2 regions of the Streptomyces sp. NPDC006516 genome follow, and region 2 is predicted to be linked to the other one. Evidence: riboswitches for the same ligand, from Rfam matches in the RefSeq annotation. Region 2 holds a riboswitch; the other holds the start of a gene.
What was found. Region 2 has a riboswitch for cyclic di-AMP ahead of ABZY45_RS27545 (C40 family peptidase). Riboswitches for the same ligand answer to the same signal wherever they lie in the genome.
Positions count from the first base shown of each region.

Region 1: it holds a riboswitch for cyclic di-AMP, as region 2 does, so the genes downstream of both, ABZY45_RS25340 (LysM peptidoglycan-binding domain-containing protein) here and ABZY45_RS27545 (C40 family peptidase) in region 2, are expected to answer to the same signal.

Region 1 covers NZ_JBEXPD010000010.1:231,157-235,655, forward strand. The annotation lists gene ABZY45_RS25320 (ABC transporter permease) at 1-119, opposite strand, end outside; gene modA (molybdate ABC transporter substrate-binding protein) at 143-922, opposite strand; gene ABZY45_RS25330 (helix-turn-helix transcriptional regulator) at 977-1,372, opposite strand; gene ABZY45_RS25335 (hypothetical protein) at 1,627-1,857, opposite strand; cyclic di-AMP (ydaO/yuaA leader) riboswitch at 2,216-2,400, shown strand; gene ABZY45_RS25340 (LysM peptidoglycan-binding domain-containing protein) at 2,406-3,248, shown strand; gene ABZY45_RS25345 (hypothetical protein) at 3,463-4,029, shown strand; gene ABZY45_RS25350 (sugar isomerase) at 4,096-4,499, opposite strand, start outside.
Region 2 covers NZ_JBEXPD010000012.1:151,690-156,188, forward strand. The annotation lists gene ABZY45_RS27535 (ATP-dependent Clp protease proteolytic subunit) at 48-683, shown strand; gene ABZY45_RS27540 (hypothetical protein) at 691-999, shown strand; cyclic di-AMP (ydaO/yuaA leader) riboswitch at 1,341-1,537, shown strand; gene ABZY45_RS27545 (C40 family peptidase) at 1,541-2,011, shown strand; gene ABZY45_RS27550 (LysE family translocator) at 2,030-2,671, opposite strand; gene ABZY45_RS27555 (LysR family transcriptional regulator) at 2,744-3,658, shown strand; gene ABZY45_RS27560 (ATP-binding protein) at 3,727-4,158, opposite strand; partial or broken gene ABZY45_RS27565 (helix-turn-helix transcriptional regulator) at 4,383-4,499, shown strand, end outside.

The DNA of each region.
Region 1 (4,499 bases), on a different contig from region 2:
GACGTCCGCGCCAGGATGCCGGCCAGCGGCAGCATCAGGAACACGACGGCGAGCAGCGCGGGGACCGCCAGGGTGAGTGGCGTACGGGGACCCGACGGGCGGGTGCGGAGCTGTTTCATCGCGGTTCCCTGGGGCTGCCCCGTCACGGCTTCTGGAAGCCCGCGTCCTGGAGGATCTTCTGAGCCTCCGGGGAGGACAGCCAGGAGACGAAGGCGGCAGCGGCCTCTGCGTGCTCGGACGACTTCAGTGTGGCGGCCGGGTAGGACGCGATCGCGTTCTGCGCGTCCGGGATGCCGACCGCGTCGACCTGGTCGGCGGCCACCGTCGCGTCCGTACGGTAGACGAGGCCCGCGTCTGCCTCGCCGAGCTCGATCTTGCTGAGGACGGCGCGGACGTTGGGTTCCTGCGAGACCGGCTTCACCTCGATCCCCCGGGCGTCCAGGATCTGCTTCGCGTACCGGCCCACCGGTACCTCGGGGGCGGCCAGGACCACCTTGAGGGAGGGATCGGCCAGGTCCGGGAGGCCTTCGACCTTCTCGGGGTTGCCCTCACCGGTCACGATGACCAGGCGGTTCTTCGCGATGACGGTCGGCGTGCCGGTCTCCGGCTCCAGACCGTCCATCGTCCGGGTGTCCGCGGTGACGAGGGCGTCAGCCGGCGCACCCTGACGGACCTGGGCGGCGAGCTCCTGCGACCCGGCGAACGAGAAGGTCAGCTTCGTGCCGGGGTGCTCCTTCTCGTAGGCGGCTTCGGCGGTCGCGAAGACATCGGTGAGCGACGAGGCGGCCAGCACGGTCAGTTCGGTCTTCGGGGCCGCGGCGTCCTTGTCCCCGCCGTCACCGCCGCACGCGGCGAGGGTGAACAGCAGCGCCGCCGTCGACGCGGCGGCGGCGCCCCGGCGGCCGGTGGGAGAGAGGGACATCGCAGGGAACTCCTCGGTGAGAGCCGCCACTCGCCGGCGGACGTGTGTACGGCTTCAGGTGCGGTCGATATGCACGCTGGTCGACTTCACGCGGGCCGTGGCCTGCATGCCGACCTCGAGGCCCAGCTCCTCGACCGCTTCCCGGGTCAGCAGTGAGACGAGCCGGTGCGGCCCCGCCTGGATCTCCACCTGGGCGGCGACGTCACCGAGCTTCACCGCGGTGACGATGCCCGGGAAGGCGTTGCGCGCAGAGGTGTACGGGACCTCCTCCTCGCCCGTGCCGGCCTGGGCGACCTCGACCGAGAACGCGGCCAGGTCGCGGCCGTCGACGAGGCGGCGCCCGTTGTCGTCGCGATGGGTCGCGACACGTCCGGCGTCCGCCCAGCGACGGGCGGTGTCCGGGCTCACGCCGAGAAGACGGGCGGCCTGCCCGATGGTGTAGGACTGCATGTGCGACACGATAGGAGGCTGTGGCTCGCATCTGCAATGCCTGGATGCGCTGTGCTTGGCATATAGGTATGGGTCAGACGCTCTGCGGCTCGGTATGTGTCCCGCCGCCTGTTCTTGCGGCCCGCCGTCGGCGCGATCCTCGCCGCCGGGGAGGCGGTCGCGGCAGGTCGTACGGGGGTCGAGAGGCTCAAGGGGGGACGTGCGGCGGGGGCGGGACCATCCGCGGGACCCGCACCCGGACCGCGGTCGGACCGTCAGTGCGGCCGCCAGCTGAGCTTGCCGCCGCCCACCCACCTCACGACGGCGGGATCGTCGAGGTCGTGGATGTGGATCCCTGCTGTGGCAGCCGCGAACAGCACGTCCGTCATGGCGGTCGCCCGGCCGATCACCTCTCCGTCGATCTCGACGATGCGGAAGGGCGGGTCGCCGGGCTGGACGGGCAGCACGGTGATCCGCGGGTACGAGGCGTAGGGGTTGTCGGTCATGCCTAGATCGATTCCACACAGACTCGGCCGGTATGCCCGCAGATGGATGTTGTGAGCCTTCTGCCCGATTTGAGTAACTTTCTTGAAATTAGTCCCGTAATCCATAAAAGGCCATTTCGTGTGACCTGGGGACCTTCAAGGGAGAGCAAAACGCCCTTTTCGGACTCCGTGACCAGCGTCACTGGTCACCCCGGGGACGCCCGCGCGGAGCGGTCGGTTCCCTTCTGTGCCAAGAAGAATGGCCGACGTAATGTGCGATGGATTACACGAATTCCGGTGAATCGATCTTGCGGGCGAATTTTGATCACGAGATCGGGCTTGTTCCTTTCGCTATTCCTCGCCTACGGTCACCATCACTCCGGATGGAACGCCTAATCCTGCCGCCGTCCGGTTACCCGACCACTTCTCGTACGGCAGGAGCGGGGGACCCAGGTAAGCGCCGATCCGTATCCGGATCGGCTCGGGGTGAAGTCGCATCTCTATGCGGCCGGGCATCTCCAGCCCGAACCCGACAGCTCACTTCGTAGGCGGCGGAGAGGATATTCAGCATGCCCGAAAACGGTAAGCACCGTCGTTCCATGACCAGTTCGCTGACTCGCGGCATCATCGTCGTGACCACGGGCGCTCTCGCCCTTCCCGTCATCGGCGCGACCGGTGCGTTCGCCGCCCCGGCCACCGCCACCGTCGAAAAGGCGGCGTCGACTTCCGTGACCGGTAAGGGAATTGCCGCTCAGAAGTCCGGCTCCACCACCTATTCCGTGATCTTGGGTGACACCCTTGCCAAGATCGCCCGCGAGCATTCCGTGAACGGTGGCTGGAAGGCCCTGTACGAGGACAATCGGAAGGCTGTCGGCGGAAACCCCGACCTCATTCACCCCGGTCTGAAGCTGGCCATCGTCGCCAAGGCCGAGAAGAAGTCGGCCGACACGTCGGAGAAGAAGGCCGACAAGGCCGCCGACCGCGCCGAGCAGAGTGCCGACCGCGCCGACCGTTCGGAGCGCACGAGTACGTCGGTTGCCGCGCAGGGTGCGCCCGCCGAGGCTGCTCCGGCCGCCGCGCCGGCCGCGTACACGAACGACCTCGACGGCTGGATCAAGGAGTCGCTCGCGATCATGGCCGAGCACGGCATCCCCGGCAGCTACGAGGGCATCCACCGCAACATCATGCGCGAGTCCTCGGGCAACCCCCAGGCCATCAACAACTGGGACTCGAACGCCGCCGCCGGCATCCCGTCGAAGGGTCTGCTGCAGGTCATCGACCCGACCTTCGAGGCCTACCACGTGCCCGGCACGTCGACGGACAGCTACGACCCGGTCGCCAACATCACCGCCGCGTGCAACTACGCCGCCGACCGGTACGGCTCGATCGACAACGTCTTCGGGGCCTACTGAGCCTCGCGGATGCGTGACCTGCTGACGCGCGAGGCGTGAAGGCGGGGACAGAGGGACACCACCGACGGGTGGTGCGGGTTCGGCGGAACCCGCACCACCCGTCGTCCGTATGCGCGCTCCCGGGCCTGCCTCCGGGCGGCCGTGGGTGCGGAACGACGGGCAGGGGCGGCCGGGCGACTGGTCTCGTACAGGTTCGTCGTCCATACTGCCCGCCGTGGAGCAGCGCATAGATTCGAACACCAAGCCCGAGTTCGCCGCGGGGACAGACCCGGCGTACATCCCCGGCCTGACGGCCCCAGTTGCCGCCCGGACGGGGGCGGAGAAGGCGGAGGCGTCCGAGGAGGTCCGGGACCCCGAGGACGCCGTCGTGCACGCGGACGACGTGGCCGAGCTGACCGACGCCGAGCCTGCGGCGCCCGGTGGCGAGGCGTCCGCAGAGGCCGAAGCGGCTTCCGGGGACGAGGCTGCCGTGGGCGCCGGCGCCGCGCGCGACGCCGCGGAAGGTCCCGTCTTCGAGGTCAGCGACCGGCGCGGGTCGATCCGGGTGGACGCCGAGGGTGTCCGCTTCCGGCTGGACGACCAGGAAGCGGAGTTCGACTGGGCCGAGATCGGCGCGGTCGAGATCAAGACAGGCCGCTTCGGACGCCGGTTCACCGTGACCGTCCACCTGTCGAGCCGCCGGTGGTTCAACGCCGAGGTCGAGGCGGGGGCCCGGAGCAGCCTCAAGCAGTGGACGGCGGAACTCGACGCCGTGCTGGACACCTACTTCGAAGAGGACTGACCCGCAGGTCACGGCCGCGCACCGGGCTGCCCGACGGCCCGGTACGCGGTATGCCCTGACGCGTGCTCAGGCCTCCGCCGCTCCGTCCAGCACCACCGAACGTGTCAGATGGCGCGGCAGGTCCGGATCGAGACCGCGCGCCGCCGCGCGGGCGATCGCCAGCCGCTGGACGCGGACCAGGTCGGCCAGCGGGTCCAACGTGCTCTCCACCCACCGCGCGCCCGTCGACCGCACCTGTTCCGCGAGCCCTTCCGGCGCGGCGCCGAACATCCACGTCGCGGTTCCGGCCGTCGCGATGCTGATGGGGCCGTGGCGGTACTCCATCGCCGGATAGGACTCCGTCCAGGACAAGGACGCCTCCTTCATCTTGAGCGCCGCCTCGTTGGCGAGCCCGACGGTCCATCCGCGCCCCAGGAAGCTGAACTGGGTGCACTCCAGTACCCCGTCGGGCAGCGGCTGCGCCAGCGCGG
Region 2 (4,499 bases):
CGTACGGACCGGTTCCGCCTGTGGGAAATCAGAGGAGAGGGCCCGCCATGTTCCGTCCCGCCGCCCGCCATGTCCTGCCCGAGTTCACCGAGCGCACCGCCTACGGGCCCCGGACGATGGATCCCTACGCGAAGCTCCTGTCCGAGCGCATCGTCTTTCTCGGCACTCCCGTCGACGACACCGCGGCGACCGATCTGATCGCGCAGTTCATGTACCTGGAGCACGCGGATCCGGACCGTCCGCTGTCCCTCTACGTCAACTCGCCCGGTGGCTCCTTCAACGCCATGACGGCGATCTACGACACCATGCGCTACCTGGCGTGCGAGGTGGAGACCTTCTGTCTCGGACAGGCGGGGTCGAGTGCCGCCGTACTCCTCGCAGCCGGTGCGCCCGGACGCCGACATGCCCTGCCCGGCTCCCGGGTAGTCATCCAGCAACCCGCCCTGGACGAGCCGTTGAGGGGACAGCCCTCCGATCTCGAGATCGCGGCCTCCGAGTTGCTGCGCGAGCGCGAACTGCTCACGGCCATGCTGGCGCGTCACACGGGGCGGTCCGTACGGGAGATCAGCGCCGACATCGACCGGGACACCGTTCTCGACGCGCCCGCCGCCCTGGCGTTCGGGCTGGTGGACCACGTCGTGGAGAACCGCATGCCACCCCTGCCGCCGCATCTCGCGAGGTGAACGCCCGATGCTTTCGCCCCAGTTCCCGCCGCTCCCCGCACTGACCCGCGCCGAGGCCGAGTTCATCGACTGCTACCTGGAGGCCCTCGACCAGCTCGGCCGCATCAACCCGGCGCGCGGCAGCGACACCTACGGAGCGCTTCGCGCCGCTCAGGCGCTCGCCTCCCGCGCCACCGCCCTCCGTGACGCACTCACGCTGATGCACGAGCGGGGCGAGTCACAGATCCACGCGGCCACGCTGGCCCGGGCGCTGCGACTGCTGGACGGGGAGCGGCGTGCCGGACGCGTCGCGCTGCCTCCGGCCGCGTCGAGTTGACCGCGGACGACGCCCGACTCCGGCGTCCGGCCGGGCTTTCGGCGCCCTCACACGACACGCCCGGCCACGTGATGAGTTTTCCTCGCTCGTTCGGCTCAGGGGCTCCCCCGCCCGAGGGACGGCTCAACTTGCGCAACAGATGCGGACGCTGAGCGGAATTCGTCGTTCCGTCGCTGGTACGCGGCTGGTCGGGCGGCAGCGCCGGGCCTTCGGGCGCACCCCGTCCACCCGAACGGATCAGTGGTGACGACTCTCACATATCGGAACTTCGACGAGGAAAAGGGACGGTTCGTGCGTAAAGATCCCTGGGACGACAAGCCCCCGCCACCGCGGCGGGGCGGTCCGGGCGGACGCCGAGTCCTGCCGCCGTCCGGATGCCTGGTCGACAGGAGTGGATCGGCAGGAGTGGAGGACCCGAGCACAACGGGCCGACCGGACATCCGGACAGCCCTCGGGGTGAAGCCGCTTCGCGCGGCCGGGCAACTTCGCCAGCCCGAACCCGACAGGTCACCCTTCACAGGCGGCTGACGAAGGGTTGCGCATGCCTGCGCAGGTTCATGTCCCGTCTCTCATCGCCCGGGTCGGTACGGCCTCGGTTCTCACATTCGCCGTCGGCACCACCATGCTGACCCCCGGTCTCGTGAACGAGGCCGAGGCCGCGGGCCATTCGACGAGGGCGCTGGACATCGCGGCCTCCAAGAAGGGTGCACCGTACAGATGGGGGGCCACCGGCCCCCACAGGTTCGACTGTTCCGGCCTCACGCTCTACGCGTTCAAGAAAGTGGGCAAGAAACTCCCCCGCACGGCCCAGCAGCAGTACAACAAGACCCGCCATATCTCCAGGTCGCAGCGGAAACGCGGCGACCTGGTCTTTTTTCACGCGGGCCGCAGCGTTTACCACGTCGGTATCTACGCCGGCAACGGAAAGATGTGGCACTCACCGAAGACCGGGGCCGTGGTCCGGCTGGAGCGGATCTGGTCGAACAGCGTCTGGTACGGGAGGGTCCGCTGACAGCTCTCCCCCTCCGGTTCAGCGCAGCAGGGGCCCTGTCACCAGGACGAGTCCCAGCGCGGTGAGCGCCGTGCCGCTGCCGCCCTCGATCGCACGGGCGGTACGCGGCCGGCGCAGCCACCGGCCCAGCCGGTCCACCAGCAGCGCCACGGCCGGGAACCAGATGAGCGCGAGCAGCACGACCACCGAGGCCAGCAGCAAGGTCCTGGGCAGCGGCGGCGAGCCGTCGGGAACGAACTGGGGCAGCAGGCTGAGGAAGAGGACGGGCGCCTTCGGGTTGAGGGCGTTCGTCAGAAAGCCCTGGCGCAGGGAGCGGGCCCACGTCGTCGGTGCCCCGCCTCCCTGTCCCTCCCCGGCCTCTCCTTCCCGGACCGCGTTTCGCCGCAGCGCGTACAGGCCGCTGAGTCCGAGCCAGAGCACATAGGCGCCGCCGAGCAGCTGAACGGTACGAAACAGGACCGGCATGGTCACGAGCACGGCGGCGAGCCCTGCGACGGCCAGCGCGGTGTGTACCAGCAACCCTCCGGCGACCCCCACCGCGGAGGCGAGACCGGACCGCCGGGAGGCGAGTGCGTTGCGTACGACGACGGTGAAGTCCGCGCCGGGCAGCGCGACCATACCCGCGGCCACGGCGACGAAAGCGAGCAGTTGTGCGTCCATGGGTCCACCTTGAACGCCCGGAGCCTTTAGCGTGTACTTGCAATCTTCTGGGTCCGCCAAAAGGAACGCTTAATGTACGACCCCACACGGCTGGCCGCGCTGGTGGCGGTGGCCGAGGCCGGCTCGATCACACGGGCAGCGGCTCGGCTGGGCTACACCGCGCCCGCACTCTCGCAGCAGCTGGCCAAGCTGGAGCGGGAGGCCGGGGCCGCCCTGCTCGTGAGACACCATCGTGGAGCACGGCTGACGGCGGCCGGCGAGCTCCTGGCGGGGCGTGCCAGGCGCGTCCTGGACGAGATGGACCAGGCGCGGCACGAGCTCGCCCGGCTCGCCGGGCTTTCGGGCGGCCGGCTGCGCGTAGGGACCTTCGTCACCGCCGGGATCCACCTGCTGCCCCCGGTGCTCACCGCGTTCCGCCGTGCCCACCCCGACGTCGAGCTGGCCGTCACGGACTACGAGCCGCCGGCCGGGGTCGCCGCGGTGGCGGCGGGGGACGTGGACCTGGCGTTGACCCACGCGTACGAGCCGGCGGCCCCTGATCCACTGCCTGCGGGCGTGTTCTCGGAGCCGTTGCTCGTCGAGGAGCTGGTGCTCGTCACCGCCGTCGGCCAGATGCTCTCCGAGGGAAGCGGTCCGCTGCCCGTGTCCGAACTGGCCGGCCGGCCACTGATCAGCAGCGCGCCGGAGCACCCGCCCAGGCGCGGGGTGGAGCGTGCGCTCGCCGAGGCGGGGGCGACGCCCGCCGTGGTGTGCGAGTCGCCCGGCTACGCCCTGGTGTGCGCGCTGGTCAGTGCGGGCCTCGGCGTGGCAGTCGTGCCGGAGATGGTCGCGGCGATGTCCCCGGCACCACTCGCCGTACGGCGCCTGGAGCCGGCGACGTTCCGGCGGACGATCTCGGTGGCGCACCGGGGGACCCGGAACACGGCGGCCTCGGAGACACTGACGGCGCTGCTGCGCAGCGGATTCGGCCGTACCACCACGTCGTAGCTGTCGGGCGGGCGGCCCGGCGGGGCAATCGTCGCCTCGTCCCGGTGCGGCGGCCCACCCGTGGAATCTCAGGCCTGCGTGGGAACGGCCCAGGGAAGCTCGATCGCCACGGTCTTGCCCCCGTCCGGAGTCGGGCTGACGCTGAGCCGGCCACCGCGTTCCTTGGCGAGCGCCCGGACGATCACCATGCCGCGGCCGTTGTCCTGCCGTACAGCCGCGGGCAGGCGCTGGGGCCAGCGGGGGTGGCTGTCCGTGACCCCCAGATACAACTCGACGTCACGATCCAGGCGCAGGTCCACGGTGAAGGTGGGTGACTGGCCGAAGGTGTGCTGGACCGCGTTCGTCGCGAGCTCCGAGACGATCAGCTGGATGGCGTCGGCGGTCTCGCTCCCGTCCGCGAGACCCCACTCGGCGAGTACGCGCGCCACGTGTCTGCGGGCCCGGGACACCGAGACCGGGTCGCTCGGCAGGGTGACAGTTGCTTCTTGCTGGTCTGCCATGGCGACGCCGTCCCTTTCCCGCCTGACCGACCCGCGATCGGCCTGGATTGTGCTTCGCGCCAGAGTGCCACCGATACGGCCCTCGGTGACGGCGATCCACCAAGATGTGCATATATCTGCCGCCCAATCCGGTGAACTCTCCCCCGTAGCCGTACACAAGCGTCACACTGGCCACTTTCCGAGCCGCCGCCGCAGAGGCTCTCCGCGGGAGGAGAGGAGCCGACATGCGCCACGGCCCGCTGGTACGCCGACGCAGACTCGGGGAGGAACTGCGCGGCCTGCGCCATGCCGCCGGGCTCACCAGCCGGGAGGCCGCGGACAGGCTGGGCTGGCACCAGTCG